2 regions of the Kitasatospora herbaricolor genome follow, and region 2 is predicted to be linked to the other one. Evidence: predicted binding sites of a transcription regulator. Region 2 holds the regulator's gene; the other holds the start of a gene.
The links. Region 2 encodes HrcA, which represses chaperone genes, less so after heat shock. Its sites were predicted from a motif close to TTNGCACTCNGNNNNNCNGAGTGCNAA; they were not measured.

Region 1 (15,167 bases), 740 kb from region 2:
CGGATCGTCCCCGGCCCCCGTCGCCGCCGCACCCGCCCCTCCCCGCCGCTTGCCCACGGCGCCCACCTGCTCAGCCGGCCGGGCCACCCCTGCCGCCGGCCCGCACCGCCCCGACGGGCGCACCCGCCGGACGTACCTCGCCCGGGCGCGGCCCGCCCGGAGCACCGCCGCCCGCCGGCCGGCCCGGCAGCCAGGGTCGGCGGCCGGGGTCAGCGGCCGGCCGCGGTGCCCGCCAGCCGGTCGAGCATCAGGGCCACCGCCGGCACCTCGGCGAGGTCAGGCAGGGTCAGCGCCACCACCTGGCGCAGCGCCGGTTCACCCGAGGCGGCCCGCACCTGGACGGCCGACACGCCCTCCTGGCGCACCGAGTCCAGCGCGAGCCCCGGCAGCACCGCCACCCCGAGGCCGGCCGCGACCAGGCCGACCACCGCCGGGTAGTCGTCGGTGGCGAAGTCGATCCTCGGCTCGAAGCCCGCGCCCGCGCAGAGCTCCACCAGGTGGCCCCGGCACTGCGGGCAGCCGGCGATCCACTGCTCCCCGGCGAGTTCCGCCAGGTCCACCGGCGCGCCGCCGGACCGGCCGGCCAGCGGGTGGCCGGCCGGCAGCAGGCCGACCAGCGGATCGTCCAGCAGCGGCCGGACCACCAGGTCGGACCAGTCGTTGGCGGCCGCCGCGGCCGCCGCCTCCAGGGTCGCCTCGGCGCGCGCCTCGCGCGGGGTGCTGTGCGGGGAGGGGACGGCCAGGCCGCCCTGCGAGTCGGGGTAGCGGAAGGCCAGCGCGACCTCGCACTCGCCGCCGCGCAGCATCGCCAGCGACTCGGTCGGCTCCGCCTCGACCAGCGACACCCGGACCCCGGGGTGGCTGGCGCGCAGCCGGGCGACGGCGGGCGGCACCAGCGTGGAGCTGGCGGTCGGGAAGGACACCAGTCGCACCCGCCCGGCCCGCAGGCCGGCGATGGCGGCGACCTCCTCCTCGGCGGCCGACAGCCCGGCCAGGATCCCGTTGGCGTGCTTGAGCAGCACCCGGCCGGCCTCGCTGAGCTGCATGCCCCGGCCGGCCCGGACCACCAGCGGGGTGTCCACGGACTTCTCCAGGGCCTTCATCTGCTGGCTGATGGCGGGCTGGGTGCAGCCCAGCTCGCGGGCGGCGGCGGAGAAGGAGCCGGTGCGGGCGACGGCACGCAGGACGCGCAGGTGGCGGGCCTCGATCATGCCTCAGTTATAAGGCATTCTTTGTTGCTCGCAAAATTCTTGTGATATGTGGTTGAACATTGGAACAGCACGCCGGAGGCCCGGCCGCGCCCTGAGGGCGCGGCCGGGCCTCCGGTCACCGTGAGGTGTCAGTGCGAGTGGCCGTGGCCGCCGTGCGAGTGACCGGCGCCGGCCTCCTCCTCGGCCGGCTTCTCCACCACGAGGGTCTCGGTGGTGAGCAGCAGCGAGGCGATCGAGGCGGCGTTCTCCAGCGCGGAGCGGGTGACCTTGACCGGGTCGATGACGCCGGCCTTCAGCAGGTCGCCGTACTCGCCGGTGGCGGCGTTGTAGCCGAAGCCCGCCTCCAGCTCGGCGACCTTGTGGGTGATGACGTAGCCCTCAAGGCCGGCGTTCTGGGCGATCCAGCGCAGCGGCTCGGCGAGCGCCTTGCGGACGACGGCGACACCGGTCGCCTCGTCGCCGGTCAGGCCCAGGCTGCCGTCGAGCACCTTCTGCGCGTGCACGAGGGAGGCGCCACCGCCGGCGACGATGCCCTCCTCGACCGCGGCACGGGTCGCCGAGATGGCGTCCTCCAGGCGGTGCTTGCGCTCCTTGAGCTCCACCTCGGTGGCGGCGCCGACCTTGATCACGCAGACGCCGCCGGCCAGCTTGGCCAGGCGCTCCTGCAGCTTCTCGCGGTCCCAGTCCGAGTCGGTGTTGGCGATCTCGGCCTTGATCTGGGCGACGCGGCCGGCGACGGCCTCGGAGTCACCGGCACCGTCGACGACCGTGGTGTCGTCCTTGGTGATGGTGACGCGACGGGCGGTGCCCAGCACCTCCAGGCCGGCCTGGTCGAGCTTGAGGCCGACCTCCTCGGAGATGACGGTGGCACCGGTCAGGGTGGCCAGGTCGCCCAGGATGGCCTTGCGGCGGTCACCGAAGCCCGGGGCCTTGACGGCCACCGCGTTGAAGGTGCCACGGATCTTGTTCACCACGAGGGTGGACAGCGCCTCGCCGTCGACGTCCTCGGCGATGATCAGCAGCGGCTTGGAGGCGCCGCCCTGCAGGATCTTCTCCAGCAGCGGGAGCAGCTCCTGGATGGAGGAGATCTTGCCCTGGTTGATCAGGATGTAGGGGTCCTCCAGGACCGCTTCCTGACGCTCCGCGTCGGTGACGAAGTACGGCGACAGGTAGCCCTTGTCGAACTGCATGCCCTCGGTGAAGTCGAGCTCCACGCCGAAGGTGTTCGACTCCTCGACGGTGATGACACCGTCCTTGCCGACCTTGTCGATCGCCTCGGCGATGAGCTCGCCGACCTGCGAGTCCTGCGCCGAGAGACCGGCGACGGCGGCGATGTCGTCCTTGCCGTCGACCTCGCGGGCGATGGAGAGGAGGTGCTCCGAGACGGCCGCGACGGCCTTGTCGATGCCCTTCTTCAGGGCGGCCGGGCCGGCGCCCGCGGCGACGTTGCGCAGACCCTCGTTGACCAGGGCCTGGGCCAGCACGGTGGCGGTGGTGGTGCCGTCACCCGCGACGTCGTTGGTCTTGGTGGCCACCTCCTTGACGAGCTGGGCGCCGAGGTTCTCGTACGGGTCGTCGAGCTCGACCTCGCGGGCGATGGTGACACCGTCGTTGGTGATGGTCGGGGCGCCGAACTTCTTGTCGATGACGACGTTGCGGCCCTTGGGACCGATGGTCACCTTGACCGTGTCGGCCAGCTTGTTCACGCCGCGCTCCAGCGAGCGGCGGGCGTCCTCGTCGAACTGCAGAATCTTCGGCATGTTCCCGTTTCCCTCAGGGTTACTGAATGCGTGAGCCAACAGCCGCGCCCCGGGCCCCTGTCGGTGAAGACACGGATCCGGGGCGGGCGGATACGGGCCCGCGGGCCCGTGAGGTCTTACTTCTCGATGACCGCGAGGACGTCGCGGGCCGAGAGGACGAGGTACTCCTCGCCCTTGTACTTCACCTCGGTGCCGCCGTACTTCGAGTACAGGACGATGTCGCCCACGGCGAGGTCGAGCGGAAGACGCTGGCCGTCCTCGAAGCGACCCGGGCCGACGGCCAGGACGACGCCCTCCTGGGGCTTCTCCTTGGCGGTGTCCGGGATAACCAGGCCGGAGGCCGTGGTGGTCTCGGCGTCGAGCGGCTGGACCACGATGCGGTCCTCGAGCGGCTTGATGGCAACCTTGCTGCTGGTGGTCACGTCCGAGCTCCCCTTCGGAGATTACGGGGTTGTCTAACAGGTAGTTGTGGTGCCTGCGTGCCTGCCGTCGCGGGGGTCAGACACGCTTCACCGTGTTAGCACTCACCCGGTGGGGAGTGCCAGGACTGACCATAGGCCGCGGTTAGCACTCAGTCAACCAGAGTGCCAACGGCGCGGCCGGAAGATTCTCGGAGTCGCAAGCCCGTACGGATCGGCCGGGTGCGGACCGCCGGTCCGGCGAGGGCCTGCAGCGCGTCCCCGGACCCCCGCTCCGCACCCACCCGCGTCACCGCACCGGCCCGGCGGGGTCGGGCGCCGGTCGAGCCGCCGGTGTCCAACACCCCGCCGCCCTTCCCTCCGACCGCCGCCCCCGTCGCCGCCCCGAGCTCCCGCCACCCCGCCCCGAGCGGCGAGAATGGGCGGGTGGAGACCGAGAACCTGCAGGCCCTGCTGACCCCCGAGGGGCAGTCGCTGCTCGCCGAGCTGCGTTGCTACGCGCCCGGCGACGAGCTGACGCTGGCCACCCGGCTGCGCCGCGACCACCCGGCGGAGCTGGTCTCCGCCGCGCTGGGCCAGGCCCGGCTGCGGCAACGGGCGCGGGCCAAGTTCGGCGACGACGCGGACCTGATGTACTTCACGCCGAACGGCGTCGAGCAGTCCACCCGGCGCAGCGTGGCCGAGTGGCGGGCGAAGCGCTTCGCCGCGCTGGGCGTGCGGCGGCTGGCCGACCTGTGCTGCGGGATCGGCGGGGACGCCGTGGCGCTGGCCCGGCAGGGGATCTTCGTCCTCGCGGTCGACCGCGACCCGGCCGCCTGCGCGGCGGCCCGGGCGAACGCGGCGGCGCTGGGCCTGGCCGAGCTGATCGAGGTGCGCTGCGCGGACGTCACCGAGGTGGACGTGACGGGCTTCGACGCGGTGTTCACCGACCCCGCGCGGCGCACCACCAAGGGCAGGGTCTTCGACCCCGAGGCGTACTCGCCGCCGCTGTCCTGGGCGATCGAGGCGGCCCGGCGGACGCCCTTCGGCGCGCTGAAGATCGCCCCGGGCATCCCGCACGAGCTGGTCCCCGAGGACGCCGAGGCCGAGTGGGTCTCCGACCACGGCGACGTCAAGGAGGCGGTGCTCTGGTTCGGCACCGGGGCAGGGCAGCCGCACCGGGCGACCCTGCTGCCGCACGACCGCACGCTGGCCGGCGGCACCCTGCCGGACCCGCCGGCCGGGCCGGTCGGGCGCTACCTCTACGAGCCGGACGGCGCGGTGATCCGGGCCCACCTGGTCGCCGAGGTGGCCGGGCAGGTGGACGGCCGGCTGATCGACCCGATGATCGCCTACCTGACCTCGGACCAGCTGGTGGCCACCCCGTACGCGCACGCCTACGAGCTCACCGACGTCCTGCCGTTCAACGTGAAGAAGCTCAGGGCGCTGCTGCGCGAACGCGGCGTCGGCACCGTGGTGATCAAGAAGCGCGGCCTCTCCATGACCCCGGAGGAGCTGCGGCAGAAGCTGAAGCCCCAGGGGCCGGCGACCGCGACCGTCATCCTGTCCCGGGTCGGCGACGGGCACCTGATGATGATCGGCCGGCCGGCCGCCGGCGGGTAGCAAGGGCGGCACGGGCCCGCCCCGCCCGGCCGGCCCGCCGGCTACGCCGGTGGCTTGATGTAGTCCTCCAGGCGGGCCACCGCGAAGCCCTGCTCCTGGATCCGGGCGAGCAGCTCGCCGAACATCTGGGTCATCGTCTCGCCCTTGAGGTCCTTGGGGCCCCGGAAGTGGGCGAGGATGATGTCGCCGGGCTTCAGCTTCTTGTCGGCCGCCTGGTACTGCATGTCGTGGATCTGCATCGACTCCCGCCAGAGCACGATCGCCCTGGGCCCGCACTGCTGGACCGCCGTGTTGAGCGCGGGGGTGTGGGCGCCGTCGCCGTACGGCGGGCGGAACAGCATCGGGGCCACGCCGTACTGCTGGGTGAGCGCGGCCTGCGCGTCGCACACCTCGGACTTCTGGACCTCGGCCGGCTTGGTGCTCATCGCCGGATGGTCGGTGGTGTGGTTGTGGATGTGGTTGCCGAGGGCCTTCAACGGCTTGAAATAGCCGTAGTCGTTCTTGACGATGTCGCGGGTCAGGAACATCGAGACCGGCACCTTGAGGTCGGTGAGCATCTCGACGAACTTCGGGTCCTTCTCGGCGCCGTCGTCGAGGGTGACGAAGACGACCTTGTCGGAGGTCGGGACTTCGCTGAAGACCGGCACCGCGCCGGTGGCGGTGAGCTTCAGCGGCTTGTCCGCGGGCGGCGCCGGGGCGGGCGGCAGTGGCTTCAGGTTCCACTTCGCCCAGACCGCGACGGCCGCGTCGGCGGCCGGCGAGGCCGGGTCGCCACGGGTCGGCGCCGGCGGCCGGGAGGCGGCCGGCGAGCCCGCTCCGGTGGCCGGCGGGCCGCTCGGCACCTCGGGGGCGGCGCTCCCGCAGCCGGCCACCAGCGCGGTCAGCGCCAGCGCCCCCGCCGCGTACGTCCTCGTCCTGTTCCAGCCGTACCGCTCCACCGCGCCGTGCCCCCCAGATCGTTCAGCAGACTCCCAGGAAGCACGCTACCGGCCGGCGACCGGTTCCCCCCGCAGGGCGCTACTCGACGTGTTGGCTGGTGAACTCCCAGCGGTGGACCGGCCGGGCGAGCAGGTCCGCGGGCGGGTCGGCGACCGCCACCGGGGCCCCCTCCCACCAGGTGATCAGCAGCACCCGGCCGCCCGGCGCGGCGAGCACCTCGGCCCGGACCGGGCCCGCGGAGCCGCGCAGCGCGGGCAGCGCGGTGCCGTGCACCCAGGCGGCCAGCTCGGCGGCCCGGCCGTCGGCCGCCCGGGCCTCCCACATCGCGGCGACGGTCACCGGCCGCCGCCGAGCGCCCGGTAGGCCTGGCCGTGGACGTCGCCGTGCAGGTCGGCCTGCTGCCCGCCCTGCCCGCCGCCGGCCGGTCCGGCCGCGGGCACGTGCACCTCGGTGACCGGCAGCGAGGAGTCCGCGGAGAGGTCGGCGGAGGACGGCGTACGGCCCCGCCAGACCATCTCGGACCCGAGCGCGGCGACCATCGCGCCGTTGTCGGTGCACAGGCCCGGACGCGGCACCCGCAGCCGGATGCCGGCCTTGTCGCAGCGCTGCTGGGCCATCTCGCGCAGCCGCGAGTTGGCGGCCACGCCGCCGCCGATCATCAGGTGGTCCACGCCGCTGTCCTTGCAGGCCTTGACGGCCTTGCGGGTCAGCACGTCGGTGACCGCCTCCTGGAAGGAGGCCGCGACGTCCGCGACCGGGACGTCCTCGCCGGCCCGGCGCTTCGCCTCGACCCAGCGGGCCACGGCGGTCTTCAGGCCGGAGAAGGAGAAGTCGTACGCCGGGTCCTTCGCGCCGCTCAGCCCGCGCGGGAAGGCGATCGCCTTCGGGTCGCCCTCGCGGGCCATCCGGTCGACCACCGGGCCGCCGGGGAACCCGAGGCCGAGCACCCGCGCGACCTTGTCGAAGGCCTCGCCGGCCGCGTCGTCGATGGTCGCGCCGAGCGGGCGGACGTCGCTGGTGATGTCCTCGCTGAGCAGCAGCGAGGAGTGCCCGCCGGAGACCAGCAGGGCCATCGTGGGCGAGGGCAGCCGGCCGTGCTCCAGCTGGTCCACGCAGATGTGCGAGGCGAGGTGGTTGACCCCGTACAGCGGCTTGTCCAGCGCCCAGGCGTAGGCCTTCGCGGCACTGACCCCGACCAGCAGGGCGCCCGCCAGGCCGGGCCCGGCGGTGACGGCGATGCCGTCCAGGTCGGAGGCCTTGACGCCGGCCGTGTCCAGCGCCCGCTGGATGGTCGGGACCATCGCCTCCAGGTGCGCGCGGCTGGCGATCTCGGGCACCACGCCGCCGAAGCGGGCGTGGTCGTTGACGCTGGAGGCGACGGCGTCGGCGAGCAGGGTGGTACCGCGGACGATGCCTACGCCGGTCTCGTCGCAGGAGGTCTCGATGCCGAGGACGAGCGGTTCGTCAGCCATGGCGGGGGTCCTTCATCACGTCGGTCTTCGGATCGGTGCTCGGGTGGTCGAGGCGCATCACCAGCGCGTCCACGTCGGCGGGCTGGTAGTAGCCGCGCCGGATGCCGACCGGCTCGAACCCGAAACGCTCGTACAGGCGCTGGGCGCGCGGGTTGTCCACCCGCACCTCCAGCAGCAGTTCGGTGCAGCCGCGCCGGGCGGACTCCCGGATCAGGTCGGCGAGCAGCACGGCGCCGAGGCCGGCGCCCTGCAGCGGCTCGTCGACGGCGATGGTCTGCACGTCGCCCTCGCCGGCCACCACCATCAGGCCGGCGTAGCCGGCCACGGCGCCGTCGGGGGTGGTGGCGACGGTGTAGTGGCGGGTACCGCCGGGGTGGGTCTCGGCCAGCTCGGACCAGTACATGCCGGTGGACCAGGCGTCCTCGGGGAAGAGCCGCAGTTCCAGTTCCATCACCGGGGCGATGTCCCACCAGCGCATGGGTCGCAGGGTGGTCCCGCCGGGGCCGGCGGCGCCGTTCGGGCCGGGGGTCACGCCGGGAGCACCGCCTTGTACCCGGCGGGGACCTGCGCGTCGGGGCGCCGCAGGTACAGCGGGACGCAGGGCAGCAGCTCCCGCCCGGCGGCCAGCTCGGCGGCGGCGAAGGCGGCCAGCGCGCCGGCCGACACGTGCTCGGGGCCGGTCGCGCCCGGGAAACCGTCCGGGTAGAGCAGCGCGCCGGCGCCGACCGAGCGCGGGCCGGGCGTCAGCTCGGCCGGGCGGTCCACCGCCGGGCCGGCGGTCCGGGCGCCGTCGGCGTCGTACGAGGCCCAGTAGACCTCCTTGCGGCGCGCGTCGGTGGCGACGGTGAACGGCCCGGCGAGGCCCTCGGCGCGAGCCTGGTGGGCGATCGCGTCGAGGGTGCAGACGCCGTGCACGGGCAGGCCGAGCGCGTGGCCGAGCGCGGCGGCGGTGACCAGGCCGACCCGCAGGCCGGTGTACGGGCCGGGCCCGACGCCCACCACGACGCCGGTCAGCCGGTGCTTGTCGACGCCGGCCTCCCGCAGCACCTGGTCGACGGCGGGCAGGAGCAGCTCACCGTGGCGTCTGGCGTCGACCGTGAAGGTCTCGGCGAGGACGGCCGTGCCGTCGTGGACGGCCGCGGTGACGGCGGGGGTTGCGGTGTCGAACGCGAGCAGCAGCACGGGTCCAGGTTAGTTGGTCCCGCGGGTCGGCCTCCGTCGGTCCCGCGGGTCGGTCCTCGTCGCTCCCGCCGGCCGGATTTCCGTGCCAGGACGGAACACACGTCCGGATCGGTGCGGGCGCGCCCGGCGGACCTGGCACGATTGGGGCCGACGGTTCCGGACAGCGGTGGGAGCACACGTGGCGAAGATGGGTCCTGGAGTGGTGGTCACCGGGCTGACCCTGGGGGCTCTGGCCTTGGTGAGCCTGCTGGCTTTCCAGGCCAACGGCGCCGTGGACCGGGCCGGCGGGCCGCCGAAGCCGACCGCGAGCACCGCCTCCCCCGGCCCCTCCGCCTCCACCGCGGCGCCGACCGCCTCCGCCACACCGACGATCCCCGCGCTGCCCGCCACCTCGGGCACCGGCCTGCGGGTGGTGTACTCGCTCGGGACGCACACCGTCTGGCTGGTCGATCCCAAGAAGACGCCGCAGGTCGTGGCGGCCTTCACGGTGACGCCGGGCTCGGTCGAGCCGACCGCGGGCAGCTACACCGTCTACAGCCGGCGGCCCACCACCACCGGCACCGACGGCAAGCAGATCGAGCACGTGGTGCTGTTCGCCCAGCAGAACGGCATCGTCTTCGGCTTCAGCGCGGCCCAGGACGGCGCGCTGCCGACGCCCGACCCGGCCGTGAAGACCGGCGGCATCCGGCAGAGCCGGCAGAACGGCCAGCTGCTCTGGGACTTCGCGCCGAACGGGACCAAGGTCGTGGTCGTCGCCTGAGACCGGTCCTCACCGTCCGAGCATGCTCCGGCCGGGTGCCGGCCCGTGGGATCCCGGGGGCCGGGGCGGGACGGGTGCGGTCAGGCGGCGGTACGCCGTTCCCCGCGGCGCCCGGGCGGCGTGGACACGGCCTCGGCGGCGGCGCAGGAGGCCAGCAGCGTACGCATCGCGACCCCGGGCAGGGGTGCGGCGGCCGCGGCCTCGTCAGGGCGTCGGCCCTGGCCGGAGGCAGGACGGGCGGGCTCGCCGGCCCGGTCACGCGACGCGCGATCCGGGGCGGGGGTGGTGCTCGACATGGCGCCTCCCTAGTTAGGCAGACCTAACCGCAGCACCCATCCCACCACGCCCGGCACCCCGGCCGCAACATCTTCCCGACAGCCTGTCGGAACCCTGCCCGTCGCAACCCGCCCGGCGGTCAGTCCTCCGCCAGCGCCGCCAGCTCCACCGTGTCCCAGCGCCGGCCGAGCCCGGTCAGCACCACCCGGCGCGGGTCCGCGTCGTCCCCGGCCTCCTCCTCGGCGGCCGGCGTCCCGTCCGGGCCGGCGTGCGCGGCGCCGCCGAGGGCGCGCTCGATCCGCACCTCCAACCGGTCCTCCGAGAGCTGCTCGACCTTGCCCTCGCCCCACTCGACCACCACCACCGACTCCGGCAGCGAGACGTCCAGGTCGAGGTCCTCCATCTCGTCCAGGCCGCCGCCCAGCCGGTACGCGTCCACGTGCACCAGCGCCGGGCCGCCGACCAGGGACGGGTGCACCCGGGCGATCACGAAGGTCGGCGAGGTGACGGCGCCGCGCACCCCGAGCCCCTCCCCCAGGCCGCGGGTCAGCGTGGTCTTGCCGGCGCCCAGTTCGCCGGAGAGCAGCACCAGGTCCCCCGGGCGCAGCAGCCCGGCCAGTTCGCGGCCGAGCCGGCCCATCCGCTCGGGGGTGGGAACGGTGAGAGTGGCGTGCGAGCCCATGCGCGTGTCATGCCCTTCGGATCCGTGCGGCGCCGCCGGTCGAGCGCCACCGCTACGGTGCCACATCCGCGGGCCGGTCCGCGTCGGCCCGGAACCGGACCGGGCGCCGGACCGGGCGCCGCGGGCTCACTCGGGCTGCCCGGCCTCCCGGACGGACGGCGGCAGCGGCGCCGCGCCGGCGTACTCGACGGCCTGCTGGAGCAGCGCGGCCAGCCGGCGGTCGACCAGCTCGGGGCGCTCCAGCATCACCAGGTGACCGGCGTTCTCCACCAGCAGCAGTTCGGCGTCCGGCAGCTCCCGGGCGATCGCCTCGCTGTGGGCGGGCGGGGTGAGCAGGTCCCTGGTGCCGGCCAGGACGAGCGCCGGGATGCCGCGCATGGCGGCCAGCGCGGCGTGCTTGTCGTGCCGGCCGAAGGCCGGGTAGAACTCGGCGACCACGTCGATCGGGGTGGCGTCCAGCAGTTGCTCGGCGAACCGGGCCACGCCGGGGTCGACGTCCTGGGTGCCGAAGGAGAACCGGCGGTAGAAGACGGCCGCGAAGTCCGCGCCGAACCGCCGGGTGGCCTCGACCAGTTCGACCTGGCGGCCGAGCAGCTTCATCATCCCGGGGGCGACCCGCCGGAAGACCTTCGCCCCGAAGGCCGGCAGACCGAGGGTGACGCTGTCCCAGTCGCTCGCCAGGGTGCCGACCAGGGCGACGCCGGCCACCCGCTCGCGGAACAGCTCGGGGTGGCGGTCGGCGAGGGCCATCACCGTCATCCCGCCCATCGAGTGCCCGACCAGGACCAGCGGCCCCTCGGGCGCGACGGCGTCGATGACGGCCTTGAGGTCGCCGCCGAGCTGGTCGATGCTGGCCGGCTCGCCGGCCAGGAAGGACCGGGAGCGCTCGGAGCGGCCGTGGCTGCGCTGGTCCCAGAAGACCAGCCGCATGCCCTCGCGCAGCGCGGCGCGCTGGAAGTGCCAGCTGTCCTGGCTGAGGCAGTAGCCGTGGCAGAAGACCACGGTCAGCGGTGCCCCGGCCGGTGCGGCGGAGCCGCCGAACCCGCGGCGGCTGCTGGCCCGCACCAGGGCGCCGGAGCCGGCGAGCAGTCCGGGCAGTCCGCTGCGGTCGACCGGCCCCGCCTCGCCGCGCCGCCGGGCGAACCAGCCGCGTCTGGGGCCCTTCTGCTCCTCGGGGTGCACCTGCACCGGGCCGGGCCAGCCGCTGCCGTCCAGTTCGACGTACAGCTCGGTGCCGTCCGGGGCGGCGACGGTGCGCGGGCGCCCGCGCAGCGAGCCGTACGAGGCGGTGGCGTCCAGCGCCTCCCGGGCCCGGCGGCGCATGGCGCGGCCGACCGTCAGCCGCTCGACCGCGACGCCCGCCGCGGCGCCGGCCGCGACCACGCCGACCGAGATGCCGATCAGCCCGGCCCGGCTGACGCCGGCCGAAGCGGTCTCGGCGGCCCGGGCCACGGCCACGATCGGGCTTCCCCCGCCCTCCTCGCTCATCTCTCCCCGTTCATCTCTCGACGGTCACCGCTCGACGACCGTCCCTCGACGTTCAGCGCCCGGCGTTCATCCCCGGACGGTGCCGACGTAGCGGCGCGGCACCCGGGCGCCGATCCGGGTGACGATCTCGTACGAGATGGTGCCGCAGGCCCGGGCCCAGTCCTCGGCGGTCGGCTCGCCCTGCTCGCCGGAGCCGAAGAGCAGCACCTCGTCCCCGACGGCGGGGACGTCGCCGCCGAGGTCGACCACGAACTGGTCCATCGCGACCCGGCCGGCGACCGTGCGCCACTTGCCGCCTATCTGCACCGGCCCGGTGTTGCTGGCGTGCCGCGGGATGCCGTCGGCGTAGCCGAGCGGCACCAGGCCCAGCGTGGTGGTGCCGGGGGTCGTGTAGTGGTGGCCGTAGCTGACGCCGTGCCCGCCAGGCACCTCTTTGACCAGGGCCAGCCGGGCGGTCAGCGACATCACCGGGCGCAGCCCGAAGTCGGCCGGCCCGCCGACCTCCGGGACGGGCGACAGCCCGTACATCGCGAGGCCCGGCCGGACCAGGTCGTAGTGCGACTGCGGGAGCAGCAACGTGGCCGGCGAGTTCGCCAGGTGCCGGACCTCCGGGCGCAGCCCGGCGGCCTCGGCATGGGCCAGCGCGGCCGCGAAGCCGTCCAGCTGGAGCTGGATGGACGGGTGGCCCGGTTCGTCCGCGGCCGCGAAGTGCGACCAGACGCCGGCCACCGTGAGCAGGCCCTCGGCCTCGGCGCGGCGGGCGGCGGCGACCAGCGCGGGCCAGTCGTGCGGCTGGCAGCCGCCCCGGCCGAGGCCGGTGTCGGCCTTCAGGTGCACCCGGGCGGGGACGCCGCCGGCGCGGACGGCGGCGAGCAGCTCGTCCAGCGCCCACTGCCCGCCGACCGAGACGTCGACGTCGGCGCGCAGCGCCTGCTCCCAGGGGCCGCCCGGGGTCCAGAGCCAGCACAGGATGCGGGCCCGGTCCGGGCCGATGCCGGCGGCCCGCAGGGCCAGCGCCTCCTCCGGCGTGGCGGTGCCGAGCCAGCTCGCGCCGGCTTCGAGGGCCGCCAGGGCGCACGGCAGCGCGCCGTGGCCGTAGGCGTCCGCCTTGACCACGGCCATCACGGCGGGGCCGCCGGTCCGCTCCCGCAGCGCGGCCAGGTTGGCGCGCAGGGCGGCCAGGTCGACGGTCGCCTCGGCCCGATGGTGTCGACCGTCGGCGTCGGTGTCGGTGGCCGGCCCGGTCGTCTTCGCAGTTGTCATCGGGGTCAGTCTCCCAGACCGGGCCGGGTGCCCGCCGAACGCCCCGGCGGCGCGGCGCCCGCCGGAGGGGCCGTCCATCAGTGCCGCCCACCTGGACGGCTGCCCGCGGCGGGCCGCCGGACGTTTGTCCGGGCGTACGGCTGCGGGTCAGGCCGGGCGTCCGTCCGGGCGTACGGGTCGCCGCCCCGCCCGCCCCGACGGGCCTGCGCCGCGCCGCCGTGGACGTCCCGCCAGACGGCGGGCAGCTGCCGGGCCACGTCGGTCGCCGTCACCGGCGCGCCGCGGCCCGCGGCCCGGCGGCCGGCCAGGCCGTGCAGGTAGGCGGCCGCCGAGGCGGCGTCCAGCGGCGCCAGGCCGGCCGCCAGCAGCGAGCCGGCCAGCCCGGCCAGCACGTCGCCGCTGCCGGCCGTGGCCAGCCAGGAGGTGCCGGTCGGATTGACGCGGGCCTCTCCGGTCGGCTCGGCGACCACCGTGGTCGAGCCCTTGAGCAGGGCCGTCGCCCGGTAGGCCGAGGCCAGCCGGTACGCGGTGCGCAGCCGGGCGGCCGCCAGGCCGTCGGCCTGCGGCGGCGGGCCCTGGTCGGCGCCCGCCAGCAGCCGGGCGGCCTCGCCGGTGTGCGGGGTGAGCAGGGTGGGGGCGGTGCGCCCGGCGAGGGCGGCGGGCCCGAGCCGGGCGAGTTCGGTCAGGCCGTCGGCGTCGACCAGCACGGGCACGTCGCTCGCCAGGGCCTCGCGCAGGGCCCGCTCGGCCCCTTCGCCGCCGCCCGGGCCGACCACCCAGGCCTGGACCCGGCCGGCGCCCGCCGGGCCGCCCTCGGTGACCAGCACCTCGGGGAAGCGCCGGACCACCTCCTCGGCCGCCGTCCCCACGTACCGCACCGCGCCGGCGCCGCCGCGCAGCGCGCCGGCCACCGCGAGCAGCGCCGCGCCCGGGTAGCGGGCCGAGCCGGCCGCCACGCCCACCACGCCCCGCCGGTACTTGTCGCTCTCGGTGTCCGGCCGGGGCAGCAGCGCGGCCACGTCCGGGTGCTGCAGGGCCGTCAGGGCGGCCGGCGGCAGGTCCAGCCCGATACCGACCAGCTGCACCGCCCCGGCGTACGAGGCGCCCGGGTCGATCAGCAGGCCCGGCTTGAGGGTGCCGAAGGCGACGGTGACGTCGGCCCGCAGGGCCACGCCGGGCACCTCGCCGGTGTCGGGGTCCACCCCGCTCGGCACGTCCACCGCGACCACCGTGCCGGGCCGCGGCGCCGCGGCGTACGGCTGTGCGGGGGGCCGCAGGCCGCCCCGGCCGCCGATGCCGACGATCCCGTCCAGGGCGAGGTCGGCACCGGTGAAGGCGGCGAGGCCGGCCTCCTGGTCCGTCAGCACCAGGCCGCGGGCGGCCCGCAGTGCGGCGAGGCCGCCGGGGTGGGCCCAGGCGGGGTCGAGCAGGACGGCCGTGACGGCGGCGCCGCGCCGGGCCAGCAGCGCTCCGGCGTACAGGGCGTCACCGCCGTTGTCGCCGCTGCCCGCCAGCACCACCACGCGGCTGCCGTAGACCCTGCCGCGGGCTCCGGCGAGCAGCCGGGCGCAGGTGGCGGCGAGGCCGGCGACGGCCCGCTGCATCAGGGTGCCGTCCGGCAGCCGGGCCATCAGCGCGGCCTCGGCCGCCCGGACCTGCTCGACGGTGTGTGCGTGGCGCATTCCTCGGCCTCCAGGGGCTCGGCGCCGCCGGCTCAGCCTTCGGCGATCACTACCGCCGACGCTACGCCCGCGTCGTGGCTGAGCGACACGTGCCACGACCCGACACCGAGTTCGGCGGCGCGGGCGGCGACCGTCCCGGTGACCCGCAGGACCGGCCGTCCGGAGGGCTCGGTGTGCACCTCGGCGTCGTGCCAGTGCAGTCCGCCGGGCGCGCCGAGGGCCTTGGCCAGCGCCTCCTTGGCGGCGAACCGGGCCGCCAGCGAGGCCGGGGAGCGCCGGGCGCCGGAGGGGAGGGTCAGTTCGGCCGGGGTGAACAGCCGCTCCGCCATCCCGGGTGTGCGCTCCATCGCGGCACCGAACCGGTCGATGGCGGCCACGTCGATGCCGATCCCGATGATCACTCCGGTACTCCTCCGTGTCGTCCGCCGGTG
Region 2 (15,167 bases):
CGGTCAGTCGACCTCGGCCACCGCCTCGGCGAACTGCGCCTGGTACAGGCGGGCGTAGGCGCCGCCGACGGCGATCAGGTCGTCGTGCGAGCCCTGCTCGACGATCGAGCCGTTCTCCATCACCAGGATCACGTCGGCGTCCCGGATGGTGGAGAGGCGGTGGGCGATCACGAAGCTGGTCCGGCCGCTGCGCAGGCGGGCCATGGCCCGCTGGATCAGCACCTCGGTGCGGGTGTCGACGGAGCTGGTCGCCTCGTCCAGGACGAGGATGCTCGGCTCGGCCAGGAAGGCCCGGGCGATGGTGATCAGCTGCTTCTCGCCGGCGCTGACGCCGGTGCCCTCGTCGTCGATGACGGTGTCGTAGCCGTCCGGCAGGGTGCGGACGAAGCGGTCGACGTGCGCGGCCTTCGCCGCCTCGACGATCTGCTCGCGGGTGGCGCCGCCGTCGGCGCCGTACGCGATGTTCTCCGCGATGGTGCCGCCGAACAGCCAGGTGTCCTGGAGCACCATGCCGATGCCGGCCCGCAGCTCCTCGCGGGTCATCGCGGCGATGTCCACCCCGTCCAGGGTGATCGTGCCGCCGCTGACCTCGTAGAACCGCATGAGCAGGTTCACCAGGGTGGTCTTGCCGGCGCCGGTCGGGCCGACGATGGCCACCGTGTGGCCGGGCTCGACCTTCAGCGAGAGGTCCTCGATGAGCGGCTTCTCCGGGTCGTAGCGGAAGGCCACGTCCTCGAAGGCGACCCGCCCGCGCAGCTCGGCCGGGCGCTCGGGCCTGACGGGCTCGGCGGACTGCTCGGGGGCGTCCAGCAGCTCGAAGACCCGCTCCGCCGAGGCGACGCCGGACTGCACCAGGTTGGCCATGCTGGCGACCTGGGTGAGCGGCTGGCTGAACTGCCGGGAGTACTGGATGAACGCCTGCACGTCACCGATGGACAGCGCGCCGCTCGCCACCCGCAGGCCGCCGACCACGGCCACCAGCACGTAGTTCAGGTTGCCGATCAGCATCATCGCCGGCTGGATGATCCCGGAGATGAACTGGGCCCGGAAGCTCGACGCGTACAGCGCCTCGTTGTGCTCGCGGAAGGTCTCGGCGGACTCCTTCTGCCGGCCGAAGACCTTCACCAGCGCGTGGCCGGTGTACATCTCCTCGATGTGGCCGTTCAGCTGGCCGGTGGTCTTCCACTGCGAGACGAACTGCGGCTGCGCCCGCTTGCCGACCTTGGTCGCCACGACGATCGAGGCCGGGACGGAGATCAGCGCGATCAGGGCCAGCAGCGGCGAGATCCAGAACATCATGGCCAGCACGCCCACGACGGTGAGGGTCGAGTTCACCACCTGGCCGGTGGTCTGCTGCATCGACTGGGCGATGTTGTCGATGTCGTTGGTGACCCGGCTGAGCACCTCGCCGCGCGGCTGCTTGTCGAAGTAGCTCAGCGGCAGCCGGGAGAGCTTGGCGTCCACCGACTCGCGCATCCGGAAGACCGTGCGCTGGATGGCGTTGGCCGCGATCCGGCCCTGCACGATGCCGAACAGGGCGGAGGCCACGTAGATCGCCAGCACCCAGAGCAGCACGGTGCCGATGGCACCGAAGTCCATGCCCTGGCCGGGGGTGAAGTCGACCGAGTTGAGCATGTCGGCGACGCCGCCCTGGCCGTTCGCGCGCAGGCCGTCGAGGACCTGGGCCTTGGTCTCGCCGGCCGGGGCCTGTCGGCCGACCACGCCGGCGAAGATCAGGTCGGTCGCGTTGCCGAGCACCTTGGGGCCGACCACGGCGCAGCCGATGCTCAGCACGCCGAGCCCCAGCACGCCGACGATGGCCGCGCGCTCGGGGCGCAGCAGGTTCAGCAGGCGCTTGCCGGAGCCCTTGAAGTCCATCGACTTCTCGGCGCCCTGGCCGCCCATGAACCGGCCGGGGCCGGCCGGGCCGCGACGGGCGGCGGCGGTCTGCGAGTCGCTGACGGCGATCTTCGGCGCCGCGCCGTCCGCCGGGCCGGGGCCGCCGCCGGGGCTCTTGCCCCCGGGGCCCGGCTTCTCGGGGCCCTTGTTCATCGGGGTGGTCACGTCGCCTCCTGCTCGGTGAGCTGGGAGAGCACGATCTCCCGGTATGTCGGGTTGTCGGCCATCAGCTCGTGGTGCGTGCCGACGCCGACCACGGCGCCCTCGTCCAGGACGATGATCCGGTCGGCGTCGCGGATGGTGCTGACCCGCTGCGCGACGATCAGCACGGTCGCCTCGGCGGTCTCCCGGGCGAGCGCCTTGCGCAGCTTCGCGTCGGTGGCGTAGTCGAGTGCCGAGAACGAGTCGTCGAAGAGGTACACGCCGGGCTTGCGGACGAGGGCGCGGGCGATGGCCAGGCGCTGGCGCTGGCCGCCCGAGACGTTGCCGCCGCCCTGGGCGATCGGGGCGTCCAGGCCCTCGGGGAACTTCTCCACGAATTCCTTCGCCTGGGCGACCTCCAGCGCGTGCCACAGCTCCTCGTCGGTCGCGTCCGGCCGGCCGTAGCGGAGGTTTCCGGCCACCGTGCCGGAGAACAGGTACGGCTTCTGCGGGACCAGTCCGACGGTTTCGGCGATCAGCTCGGGCGCCAGCCGGCGGACGTCCACGCCGTCCAGCAGCACCTCGCCGCCGGTGGCGTCGATCAGCCGCGGGACGAGGCCGAGCAGGGTGGACTTGCCGCTGCCGGTGGAGCCGATCACGGCGGTGGTCTCGCCGGGCCGGGCCAGGATGTCGATGCCGCGCAGCACCGGGGCTTCGGCGCCCGGGTAGCGGAACTCGACGTTGCGCAGCTCCAGGTTGCCGCGTCGCAGCAGCTCGGTGACCGGGTCGGTGGGCGGGACGACGCTGGACTCGGTGCCCAGCACCTCCTCGATCCGCTCGGCGCAGACCTCGGCGCGCGGCACCATCATGAACATGAAGGTGGCCATCATGACGCTCATCAGGATCTGCATCAGGTAGGAGAGGAAGGCCGTGAGCGCGCCGATCTGCATCCCGCCGCTGTCGATCCGGTGGGCGCCGAACCACATCACGGCGACGCTCGAGAGGTTCACCACGAACATCACGCTGGGGAACATGAAGGCCATCAGCTTGCCGACCCGCAGCGAGACGTCGGTCAGCTCCTGGTTGGCGCCGGCGAAGCGTTCCTGCTCGTGGCCGTCCTTCACGAAGGCGCGGATCACCCGGATGCCGGTGATCTGCTCGCGCAGCACCCGGTTGACGGTGTCGATCTTCTTCTGCATGCTGCGGAACTGCGGCCGCAGCCGGCGCACCAGCAGGACGACCACGGTGCCGAGCAGCGGCACCACGACCAGCAGCAGCGCGGACAGCGGGACGTCCTGGTTGAGGGCCATCAGCACGCCGCCGAAGCACATGATCGGCGCGGCGACCATCAGGTTGAAGCCCATCAGGACCAGCATCTGGACCTGCTGGACGTCGTTGGTTGTGCGGGTGATCAGGGAGGGCGCGCCGAACTGCCCCAGCTCGCGGGCCGAGAAGCTCTGCACCCGGTCGAAGACCGAGGCGCGGATGTCGCGGCCGACCGCCATCGCGGTGCGCGCGCCGTAGTACACCGCGCCGATCGAGCAGGCCGCCTGGACCAGGGTGACGGCGATCATCACCGCACCGATCTGCAGGATGTAGCCGGTGTCGCCCTTCACCACGCCGTCGTCGATGATGTCGGCGTTCAGGGTCGGCAGGTAGAGCGCTGCGATGGTGGAGACCAGCTGGAGCAGCACCAGCAGGGAGATCGGTCGGGAGTAGGGCGTCAAATGGGCCCTGAGCAGTCTGATCAGCACTGGCAACACTCTCATGCTCGACAGTGGGATTCGCATCCCGATTTTGGGTCCTCGGGGGACTCGTACAACGGCATTGCCTCGGTCCGACCCTGAGACTAGTGGCGCGCATTGCACTTGCGGCGCGCCGGTGTGCCAGCTGGAGTCACCCTCTTACGGAACGGCTGGTTTCCCCCTAGGCTGCTGCCATCCCCTTGTTACTTGTCGGTTAACAAGACGGCCCGGCGGCCGCCCCCACGGTCACCGTTCACCCTCGGCCACCCGCCCCCGGAGGTCTCGTTGAGTTCCGCGCAGTCCCTGATCGGCTCCGGCAGTGTCGACATCGTCGCCGGGCGCCCCGCCTCCGTCGCACACCTCTTCCTCGACCGGGTGGCGGCGACACCCAACGGTGAGGCCTACCGCTACCCCGTGCCGGTGGACGAGCACGCCGCGGACGGCGCCCCCGGCGCCGAGCAGTGGCGCTCGCTCACCTGGGCGCAGACCGCCGCCCGGGTGAAGGCCGTGGCCGCCGGGCTGATGTCGCTCGGCATCGAGGCCGAGGACCGGGTCGCGCTCTCCTCGTCCACCCGGGTCGAGTGGATCATCGCCGACCTCGGGAACATGTGCGCCGGCGCGGCCACCACCACCGTCTACCCGAGCACCAACGCCGACGAGACGGCGTTCATCCTGTCGAACTCCGGCTCGAAGGCCCTGTTCGCCGAGAACGCGGCCCAGCTGGACAAGGCCGTCAGCCAGCGGGAGCACCTGCCGGAGCTGAGGACCGTCATCCTGTTCGACGCCCCCGCCGAGATCCCCGAGCCGGCCGGCCTGACCGTGCTCACCTTCGCGGAGCTGGAGCGGCTGGGCAACGAGTACCTGGCGGAGCACGCCGACGCCGTCGACAAGGCCGTGGCGGCCATCGACAAGGAGCAGCTGGCCACCCTCATCTACACCTCCGGCACCACCGGCCGCCCCAAGGGCGTGCGCCTGGTGCACGACTGCTGGGCGTACGAGGGCCGGGCCCAGGAGGCCAGCGGGCTGCTGCGGGCCGAGGACATCCAGTTCATGTGGCTGCCGCTGTCGCACGTCTTCGGCAAGACCCTGATCTCCGGGCAGATCGCCACCGGGCACGTGATGGCCCTGGACGGCCGGGTCGACCGGATCATCCACAACCTGCCGGTCATCCGCCCGACCCTGATGGCCTCGGCGCCGCGGATCTTCGAGAAGGTCTACAACGGCATCGCCGGCAAGGCCCGGGCCGAGGGCGGCGCCAAGTACAAGATCTTCCAGTGGGCGGCCAAGGTCGCCCGTGAGCACGCCCGGATCTCCCAGGCCACCCGGATCGCGACCGGCCGGGAGTCGGTGCCGTTCGCGCTGGGCCTGCAGCACGCGCTGGCCGACAAGCTCGTCTACGCCAAGATCCGCGCGGCCTTCGGCGGCCGGATGCGCGGCTCGGTCTCCGGCAGCGCCGCGCTGGCGCCCGAGATCGGCTACTTCTTCGCCGGGGCCGGCGTCCCGATCCTGGAGGGCTACGGCCTCACCGAGACGAGCGCCGGGTCCTGCGTGAACCGCGCGGAGGACTTCCGGATCGGCACCGTCGGCCTGCCGCTGCCGGGCACCGAGGTCCGGATCGCCGAGGACGGCGAGATCCTGCTGCGCGGCCCGGGCGTCATGCGCGGCTACCACAACCTGCCGGAGAAGACCGCGGAGGTGCTGGAGCCGGACGGCTGGTTCCACACCGAGGACATCGGCGAGCTGACCGAGGACGGCTTCCTGCGGATCACCGACCGCAAGAAGGACCTGTTCAAGACCTCCGGCGGCAAGTACGTCGCGCCCAGCGAGGTGGAGGGCAAGTTCAAGGCGATCTGCCCGTTCGTCAGCAACATCCTGGTGATCGGCAACGGCCGCAACTACTGCACGGCGCTGATCGCCCTGGACGAAGCGGTGATCATGCCGTGGGCCGCCGAGCACGAGCTGGCCGGCCGGTCCTACGCCGAGGTGGTCTCCTCGCCGCAGGTGCGCGAGCTGATCGAGGGCTTCGTGCAGCGGCTGAACACCGACCTCCAGCGCTGGCAGACGGTGAAGAAGTTCACCCTGCTCCCGCGCGACCTGGACATCGAGCACGGCGAGCTGACCCCGAGCCTCAAGATCAAGCGCCCGGTGGTCGAGAAGACCTACGCCGACGCGGTCACCCAGATGTACGCGGGGGCCGTCGAGGCCTGACCGGCCCGTCCGCGGCTCCTCCGTCGTCCCGTACGGCACACCCGTGCCGTACGGGACAATGGACCAATGCCTTCCGCACTCCCCGACGGCGAACCCGTGCCGTCCGACGGTTCCCTGCCCGCCCACGCCCTCGACGGGCTGGGAGAGCGGCCCTTCGGGTTCTACGTCCACGTGCCGTACTGCGCCACCCGCTGCGGCTACTGCGACTTCAACACCTACACCGCCACCGAGCTGCGCTCCTCGGGCACGGTCGCCTCGCAGGAGACCTACGCCGACAACCTGGTGGCGGAGATCCGGCTCGCCCGGACGGTGCTCGGCGACGCCGACATCCCGGTGCGGACGGTCTTCCTCGGCGGCGGCACCCCCACCCTGCTGCCCGCCCGTGACCTGGTGCGGATGCTCGCGGCGATCCGCGAGGAGTTCGGCCTGGCGCCCGGCGCCGAGGTCACCACCGAGGCCAACCCGGAGTCGGTCGACCCCGCCTACCTCGCCGAGCTGCGCGAGGGCGGCTTCAACCGGATCTCCTTCGGCATGCAGAGCGCCCGCCCGCACGTCCTGGAGCTGCTCGACCGCCACCACACCCCGGGCCGGCCCGAGGCCTGCGTGGCCGAGGCCCGGGAGGCCGGCTTCGAGCACGTCAACCTGGACCTGATCTACGGCACCCCCGGCGAGTCGGACGACGACTGGCGGGCCTCGCTGGACGCCGCCGTCGGCGCCGGCCCCGACCACGTCTCCGCGTACTCGCTGATCGTCGAGGACGGCACCAAGCTGGCCGCCCGGGTCAAGCGCGGCGAGCTGCCGATGATCGACGACGACGTGCACGCCGACCGCTACCTGATCGCCGACGAGGCGCTCGGCAAGGCCGGGTTCGGCTGGTACGAGGTCTCCAACTGGGCCACCTCCGAGGCCGCCCGCTGCCGCCACAACGAGCTCTACTGGACCGGCGCCGACTGGTGGGGCGCCGGCCCCGGCGCGCACAGCCACGTCGGCGGCGTCCGCTGGTGGAACGCCAAGCACCCCGCCGCGTACGCCCAGGCGCTGGCCGAGGGCCGCACGCCCGGCCAGGGCCGCGAGGTGCTCCCGGCGGCGGACCGCCGGGTCGAGCGGATCCTGCTGGAGCTGCGGCTGGTCGAGGGCTGCCCGCTCTCCCTGCTGGCCCCGGCCGGCCTGGAGGCCGCCCACCGGGCGCTCGACGACGGCCTGCTCGACCCCGCCGCCTTCGAGGCCGGCCGCGCCGTGCTGACCCTGCGGGGGCGGCTGCTGGCGGACGGCGTCGTGCGTGACCTCGTGGACTGAGTCCCGTCGGCGTGGGAGCAGCCGTCGCCCGGGGCCTGCCCGATCACCGCTCCGAGCGGACCAGCAGGTTCGGCGACCCCGTTCGCCGGCCGTGCTCGGGGTGACGCCCGACACGGTGGAGTACCGGACCCACGCCCGAGGGCGCTCAGTCCTCCGTGAGCGTCACGAAGTCGATCAGTTCCTCGACCCGGCCCAGCAGGGCCGGGTCGAGGTCCCGGTAGGAGTTCACCGAGGCGAGGATCCGCTTCCAGGCGGCGGGGGTGTCCACCGGCCAGCCGAGCCGGCGGCAGACGCCCTCCTTCCAGGACTCCCCGCGCGGCACCTGCGGCCAGCCGGGGATGCCGACGCTGGCGGGCTTCACGGCCTCCCAGACGTCGATGTACGGGTGGCCGACGACGAGCACCGAGGAGCCGGTGACCTGGCCGGCGATCCGGTGCTCCTTGGTGCCCGGCAGCAGGTGGTCGACCAGCACGCCCAGGCGCCGGCCCGGGCCGGGGGAGAACTCGGCCACGATCGCGGGCAGGTCGTCGATGCCCTCCAGGTACTCCACCACCACGCCCTCGATCCGCAGGTCGTCGCCCCAGACCCGTTCGACCAGCTCGGCGTCGTGCCGGCCCTCCACGTAGATCCGCGACTCGCGGGCGACCCGGGCCCGGGCCCCGGGCACGGCCACCGAGCCGGAGGCCGTCCGGCCCGGCCCTTTCGCCGGCGCGGGTGCCGCGCCGGCCGGCCGGACCAGGGTGACCACCCGGCCCTCCAGCAGGAAGCCGCGCGCGCCCATCGGGAACACCCGGTGCTTGCCGAAGCGGTCCTCCAGGGTGACCGTCAGCCCCTCCGCCGTCTTCTCGCACCGCACCACCGCCCCGCAGAAGCCGGTGGCCGCCTCCTCCACCACGAGGCCCCGCTCGGCGGGCACCTCCGGGGCGGGCTGCTGCCGCTTCCACGGCGGGGTCAGGTCCGGGCCGTAACTCCTGCTGCGCATCCTCGGACTATACGAAACCCTCCGTCACCCCACCGCCGGGCACGCGCACCCGGCGCCTCACCCGAGGAACGGCGCGACCACCGACAGCACCTCGGCGAGCCGCGCGAGCAGCGCCGTACGGTGCGTCAGCGGTACGGCTTCGCCGACGCCTTGGGGGCCGGGTCGCACACCGCGGTCGGCCAGCAGATAGAGCATCCGCAGGGTGCGCATGGTGTTGGAGGCGTACGCGGGGACGGGGCCGGGCGTGCCGGCCGCGAAGTCGGCGGCGACGGCGTCCAGCCAGCCGAGCGACTCCTCCCAGGTCAGTTCGGGACGGGTCAGGACGAGGGCCGGCGCCCGGGCGAGCCGGTCGTCCTCCTGCGCGTCCCACACGTGGGTGGCGGGGGCCAACAGGCGGGCCGCGCCGAGGTCGAGCAGCGGCGCCGGTGCGACCTGCGGGCAGCGTCCGAGGGCTCCCAGCAGGTCGGCGCCGTGGGCCACCGCGTGCAGCCGGCCGAGCTGCGGGTGGTGGCCGCGCAGGTCCGTCTCGGCGGGGTATCAGTCGGCGAACGCCGTGACCCGGCCGGCCCGGTGGTCGCCGTTCCTGACGAGCGCGGCGAGGACCGGCGCGGCGAAGCTTCGGGTCTGGATCTCTGGGTCGGACAGTCGCGCCGCCATCGTGTCGCCCAGGTCGCGTCGCAGCTCCCGGTCGAGCCCGGGGATCCAGCGGGCCAGCAGGGTGTACGCCTGGTCGTCGCGGAGCACCGGGTCGGGCGAGCGCAGCGCCTCGGTGAGTTCGGCGACCAGTCCGGCCGGGGAGCGGTCGGCGGGCCGGGCCGAACCGTGGTCGATGATCTGCTGCCAGTCGGTCATGACCGGCAACGGTAGGGCCCGGACGGCGCCCGTACCAGGGATTCCGGGCCGGCTCAGAGCCCCGGCGCGCCCCAGACCGGGAACCAGCGGGAGAGGTCGGACTCGACCCGCAGGTCGTTGCCGAGCATCGCCTTGATCTGGAGTTCCAGCGGGCTGTTGCGCTTCTCGCCGCCGCCGGGCACGGGCGCGAAGGGGAAGAAGGTGCCGCGCTTGTACAGGTAGACCAGGGCCAGCGACTGCCCGGCGTCGTTGCGGAAGCCCACCAGGGAGCAGAGCAGTTGCGGGCCGAAGCCGTTCGCCTCCAGCTCGCTGTTGACCGCGTGCAGGTCGTTGACCAGCTCCGGCAGCTCCTCGGGGGTGTGCCGGGCCAGCAGCCAGGAGTAGCCGTAGCCGTCCTGGCTCGCCTCCACCGGGACGCCGCCGCGGCCGGTGTCGGCGTCCAGCAGTTCGCGCACCTGCCGCTCCACCTCGCCGAAGGCGCCGCCCTCGACGGCCGCGAAGCAGACCGAGCCGAGCCCGGTGGGCCGGAACCCGGCGGCGGCCTCCAGGGTCAGCGCCGCCGACGGCACGCCGAAGAGCTGGTCGAGGTCGGGCCGGACGGGCTTGCTGCGGCCGAACAGGGTGTCCAGGAATCCCATCGGGCTCCTCCACGGTCGATCGGGCGAGGGATCGGGCCTTACGGGATCCGCTGTTCCCGGGCGGTCAGCGGTTGAGGTCGGTCGAGATCCGCGCGAGCTGCTCCAGCCGCTTCTCCAGCGACGGGTGGGTGGACAGCAGCTGGCCGGCCGCCTCCCGGGCGCTGAGCGCGGGGGCGAAGTAGAAGGCGTTGTACGGCTGCGCCTGGCGCAGGTCCCTGGTGGGGATCGCGGCGATCTGGCCGGTCACCTTGGTCAGGGCGGAGGCCAGCGCGCTGGGGCGCCCGGTCAGCTGGGCGGCGGCCCGGTCGGCGGCCAGCTCGCGGTAGCGGGACAGCAGCCGGGTCAGCAGGAAGCTGATCACGTACACCACCATCGAGACCAGCGGGATGATCAGCATCGCGATGGCGGCGTTCTGGTCGTTGCTGTTGCGGTTGCCGCCCATCAGCCCGCTGTACATGGCCATCCGGGTCATCGCGCCGGCCAGCACGCCGAGGAACCCCGCGACGGTCATGACGGCGACGTCCCGGTGGGCGACGTGCGAGAGCTCGTGGGCGAGGACGCCCTCCAGCTCCTCCGGCTCCAGCCGGCGCAGCAGGCCGGTGGTGACGCAGACCACGGACTTCTCGGGTTTGCGGCCGGTGGCGAAGGCGTTCGGCATGTCGTTCCGGGAGACCGCCACCCTGGGCTTGGGCATGTCGGCGAGTGCGCAGAGCCGGTCAATGGTTCCGTGCAGCTGGGGGTACTGCTCGGGGGTGACCTCGTGGGCGCCCATCGCCCGTTCGGTGATCTTGTCGCTGAACCAGAACTGGGCGACGAACAGCCCGCCCGAGATCAGCACGATGATCGGCCAGGCCCCGCGCAGCAGCACGATGAGCACACCGGTGAAGCCCACGTACAGGAGGCCGATCACGAACATCGTGGCGACCATCCGGCCGGTCAGTCCACGGTCGGGCGCGAAACGGGTGTGCTGCCCTGAGGTCGACATCGCTGCTCCTCGCATTCGCCGGTTGACTTCGATGCTGCCACCTGGCGGGGCGGGCGGCATCACCCCGCGCGGGGCGGTGCGTGCAGGATCACCACCGACGGGCCGTTCCTGCCGTCGGGCCCGGGCCTTACACTGGCAGGTACGGTTCTGGCACTCGACTGTCCTGAGTGCCAGGCGGCCCACAGCGGGTGATCCACCGGGTGACCCAGACCGAGTCATAACGGACAACGTGCGAAGACGGAGGTGCGTGCCCATGGCCAACGACCGCAGGGCGGACGACCGCAAGTCCGACACCAGGCACCTCGACGGCAGGCAGCTCGACGTGCGTCCGCTGGACGACCGCAAGCTCGCGGTGCTGCGCGCGATCGTCCAGGACTACGTCGGCACCGAGGAGCCGGTGGGCTCCAAGGCCCTGGTCGAGCGGCACAGTCTCGGGGTCTCCCCGGCGACCGTGCGCAACGACATGGCGGCCCTGGAGGAGGACGGCTACATCCAGCAGCCGCACACCAGCGCCGGCCGCATCCCCACCGACAAGGGCTACCGGCTCTTCGTCGACCGCCTCGCCGAGGTGAAGCCGATGACCGCGCCCGAGCGGCGCGCGATCCGGCACTTCCTGGACGGCGCGGTCGACCTGGACGACGTGGTCGCCCGGACGGTGCGGCTGCTCGCGCAGCTGACCCGGCAGGTCGCCGTCGTGCAGTACCCCTCGCTCTCCCGCTCGACCGTGCGGCACATCGAGCTGGTCGCCCTCGCGCCGGCCAAGGTGATGCTCGTCCTGATCACCAACACCGGCCGGGTCGAGCAGCGGATGGTCGACTGTCCCGGCACGGTCGGCGAGACCGTCCTGGCGGACCTGCGGGCCCGGATCAACGCCCGCGCCGTCGGGCAGCGGCTGCCGGACGTCCCCGAGCTCCTGGAAGGCCTGCCGGCCGCCTTCGAGGCGACCGACCGCCCGACCGTCACCACCGTGCTGGCGACCCTCTTCGAGGCGCTCGCCGAGCAGAACGAGGAGCGGATCATGCTGGCCGGCACGGCCAACCTGACCCGCTTCGGGCACGACTTCCCGCTCACCATCCAGCCGGTGCTGGAGGCGCTGGAGGAGCAGGTCGTCCTGCTCCGCCTGCTGGGTGAGACCGGCGACGCCGGGATGATGGTCCGGATCGGCCGGGAGAACGCGTACGAAGGGCTCAATTCCACCTCGGTCGTCTCGGTCGGTTACGGTTCGGGCGACGAGAGTGTGGCGAAGCTGGGCGTGATCGGTCCGACCCGGATGGACTACCCGGGCACAATGGGGGCGGTGCGAGCGGTGGCACGGTACGTGGGTCAGATCCTGGCCGAGTCGTAGAACAGCGCCGTTGGACCTCCAACGGTGACAACCAGTCGCAGCACTTCTAGAGGCGGAACAAGCGGAGCATTTGGTGGCCACGGACTACTACGCGGTACTCGGCGTCCGACGGGATGCGGGGCAGGACGAGATCAAGAAGGCGTTCCGGCGCCTTGCCCGTGAACTGCACCCGGACGTCAACCCGGACCCGAAGACGCAGGAGCGGTTCAAGGAGATCAACGCCGCCTACGAGGTGCTCTCCGACCCGGCCAAGCGCCAGGTCTACGACCTCGGCGGCGACCCCCTCTCCCCGAACGGCGGCGGCGCGGGCGGATTCGGCGCGGGCGCGGCCGGATTCGGCTTCTCCGACATCATGGACGCGTTCTTCGGCGCCGCCTCCGGCCAGCGCGGGCCCCGCTCGCGGACCCGGCGCGGCCAGGACGCGATGATCCGGCTGGAGATCACCCTGGAGGAGGCCGCCTTCGGCACCACCAAGGAACTCCAGGTCGACACCGCCGTGACCTGCACCACCTGCTCCGGCGAGGGGGCGGCCCCCGGCACCTCCGCGCAGACCTGTGACATGTGCCGCGGCAAGGGCGAGGTCTCCCAGGTCACCCGGTCCTTCCTGGGCCAGGTCATGACCTCCCGCCCCTGCCCGCAGTGCCAGGGCTTCGGCACCGTCGTGCCCACCCCCTGCCCCGAGTGCGCGGGCGACGGACGGGTCCGCGCCCGCCGCACGCTCACCGTCAAGATCCCGGCCGGGGTCGACAACGGCACCCGGATCCAGCTGGCCGGCGAGGGCGAGGTCGGCCCCGGCGGCGGCCCGGCCGGCGACCTGTACGTCGAGATCGCCGAGACCGCCCACCCGACCTTCCAGCGGCGCGGGGACGACCTGCACTGCACGGTCACCATCCCGATGACGGCGGCCTCGCTCGGCACCCAGGTGCCGCTGCAGACCCTGGACGGGCTGGAGGAGGTCGACATCCGGCCCGGCACCCAGTCCGGCCAGTCGATCCCGCTGCACGGGCGGGGCATCACCCATCTCCGCGGCGGCGGCCGGGGCGACTTGATAGTGCATGTCGAGGTGCAGACGCCCACCAAGCTCGACCCCGAGCAGGAGGAGCTGCTGCGCCGGCTGGCTCTGCTGCGCGGCGAGGAGCGCCCCTCGGGCACCTTCGCCCCCGGGCAGCAGGGGCTGTTCTCGCGGCTGAAGGACGCCTTCAACGGCCGCTGAGCCGCCGAGCCCCGGGCGCAAGCGCGGCAGCGGCCCGTGACCCCGTACGACGGGGGCGCGGGCCGCTGTCACCCCCGCGCGGGCCCGTCGGAGCGCGCCGCGGGACGCCTCGCGCGCGGGGGCGGCGACGTGCGCTCCCCGGCGTACGCGTCAGCGCCCCCGTAGGCCCGCGCGCCCGAGCAGCCCCCGCGGCCCCGACCCGCACACCTGAGCACCAGCACCAGCACCAGCACCGCCAGCCCCCGGAGGCAGACCCCGATGACCGCACCCGTGTTCGTCACCGACTCCGCGCGGCTCGAAGGCGCCGCCGCCGGCACGCTGGTCCGCCTGGACGGCCCCGAGGGCCGGCACGCCGCCGCCGTGAAGCGACTGGAGCCCGGCGAGGCGGTCACCCTCGCGGACGGGCTCGGCCTGGGCGTGGACGGCACCGTCGCGGCCGTGCACGGCAAGGACGCGATCGACGTCACGGTCCTCGCGGTGCGCCGCGAGCCCGGTCCGTCCCCGCGGATCGTCGTCGTGCAGGCCCTGCCCAAGGGCGACCGGGGCGAACTCGCGGTCGAGACCATGACCGAGGTCGGCGTCGACGTGGTGATCCCGTGGCCGGCCTCCCGGTGCATCACCCAGTGGAAGGGCGACCGCGGGGCGAAGGCGCTCGCCAAGTGGCGGGCCACCGCGCGGGAGGCGGGCAAGCAGTCCCGCCGGTTGCGGTTCCCCGAGGTCCGCGACCCGATGACGACCCGCCAGCTGGCGCCGCTGCTGGCCGGGGCCGCGTTCGCCGCCGTGCTGCACGAGGACGGCGCCCAGCCGCTCGCCGCCGCCGCGCTGCCGCCCGCCGGTGACCTGGTGCTGATCGTCGGCCCCGAGGGCGGGGTCTCCCCGGAGGAGCTGGCGGCCTTCGCCGAGGCCGGCGCGGGGCCGTACCGGCTGGGCCCGTCCGTGCTGCGCACCTCGACGGCCGGGGTGGCGGCCGGCGCCCTGCTGCTCGGGCGGACCGGGCGCTGGTCCTGACCGGGCACCGAGCCTGACCGGGCACCGGGTGCCGCACCGTCTGCCGTCTGCCGCCGGTCCGCCCGGCGACCGGCCGGGTGCGAACGGCCGCCCCACGGCCGGGCCCGCGGCCGGCCCGTCCCGGGCCCCGCGGCGGGGGGCGCCCACCCGGGTTCGCTGTCGAAGAAAACGCTTCGCACTGTGCGTGCACATGCATAAAGTGACGCCGTGACCGAACCCCACAGCACCCTCGCGGGCGCGTACCTGCGCCACCCCCACCTGCACGGTGACCTGATCACCTTCGTCGCCGAGAACGACATCTGGCTGGCCCCGCTCGACGGCGGCCGGGCCTGGCGGCTGACCGCCGATCAGGTCCCGGTCTCGCACCCCAGATTCTCCCCGGACGGCCGGCACATCGCCTGGGCGTCCACCCGCGACGGCGCGCCCGAGATCCACCTGGCGCCGGTCGAGGGCGGCCCGGCCCGCCGGCTGACGTACTGGGGCAGCGGCCAGACCAGGATGCGCGGCTGGACGGCGGACGGCCGCCCGATCGCCACCACCACGGCCGGCCAGGCGACCCTGCGGCGCAGCTGGGCGTTCGCCGTCCCGCTGGACGGCGGCGAGCCCGCCCGGCTGCCGTACGGTCCGGTCGGCGGCCTGGCGCAGGAGCCCGGGGCCACGGGGGAGTCCCCGGCCGGGGGCGGGGGGCGGGTGCTGCTGCTGTCCGCCTGGAGCCGCGAGCCAGCGCACTGGAAGCGCTACCGCGGCGGCACGGTCGGCAAGCTGTGGATCGGCACCGAGGAGTTCACCCGGGTGCACGCCGGGCTGGGCGGCAACATCGAGTCCCCGCTCTGGGTCGGCGGCCGGATCGCCTTC

Region 1: groES (co-chaperone GroES) is a predicted target of HrcA. The motif match lies at 3,536-3,562, and genes of this name have one in related genera.

The regions. Positions count from the first base shown of each region.
Region 1 covers NZ_JAUSVA010000002.1:3,803,414-3,818,580, forward strand. Annotated here, with positions in the region: gene J2S46_RS16870 (LysR family transcriptional regulator) at 210-1,211, opposite strand; gene groL (chaperonin GroEL) at 1,340-2,971, opposite strand; gene groES (co-chaperone GroES) at 3,088-3,393, opposite strand; gene J2S46_RS16885 (class I SAM-dependent methyltransferase) at 3,817-4,992, shown strand; gene J2S46_RS16890 (polysaccharide deacetylase family protein) at 5,034-5,930, opposite strand; gene J2S46_RS16895 (hypothetical protein) at 6,010-6,270, opposite strand; gene tsaD (tRNA (adenosine(37)-N6)-threonylcarbamoyltransferase complex transferase subunit TsaD) at 6,267-7,403, opposite strand; gene rimI (ribosomal protein S18-alanine N-acetyltransferase) at 7,396-7,881, opposite strand; gene tsaB (tRNA (adenosine(37)-N6)-threonylcarbamoyltransferase complex dimerization subunit type 1 TsaB) at 7,932-8,585, opposite strand; gene J2S46_RS16915 (hypothetical protein) at 8,773-9,345, shown strand; gene J2S46_RS16920 (hypothetical protein) at 9,426-9,641, opposite strand; gene tsaE (tRNA (adenosine(37)-N6)-threonylcarbamoyltransferase complex ATPase subunit type 1 TsaE) at 9,761-10,303, opposite strand; gene J2S46_RS16930 (alpha/beta fold hydrolase) at 10,430-11,791, opposite strand; gene alr (alanine racemase) at 11,858-13,054, opposite strand; gene J2S46_RS16940 (NAD(P)H-hydrate dehydratase) at 13,132-14,736, opposite strand; gene J2S46_RS16945 (holo-ACP synthase) at 14,769-15,137, opposite strand.
Region 2 covers NZ_JAUSVA010000002.1:3,063,233-3,078,399, reverse strand. Annotated here, with positions in the region: gene J2S46_RS13815 (ABC transporter ATP-binding protein) at 4-1,905, opposite strand; gene J2S46_RS13810 (ABC transporter ATP-binding protein) at 2,061-3,794, opposite strand; gene J2S46_RS13805 (AMP-dependent synthetase/ligase) at 4,071-5,993, shown strand; gene hemW (radical SAM family heme chaperone HemW) at 6,060-7,289, shown strand; gene J2S46_RS13795 (DUF3097 domain-containing protein) at 7,435-8,271, opposite strand; gene J2S46_RS13790 (DUF2785 domain-containing protein) at 8,329-8,790, opposite strand; gene J2S46_RS13785 (hypothetical protein) at 8,809-9,123, opposite strand; gene pspAB (PspA-associated protein PspAB) at 9,177-9,761, opposite strand; gene htpX (zinc metalloprotease HtpX) at 9,826-10,746, opposite strand; gene hrcA (heat-inducible transcriptional repressor HrcA) at 11,000-12,091, shown strand; gene dnaJ (molecular chaperone DnaJ) at 12,165-13,304, shown strand; gene J2S46_RS13760 (16S rRNA (uracil(1498)-N(3))-methyltransferase) at 13,563-14,312, shown strand; gene J2S46_RS13755 (S41 family peptidase) at 14,520-15,167, shown strand, end outside.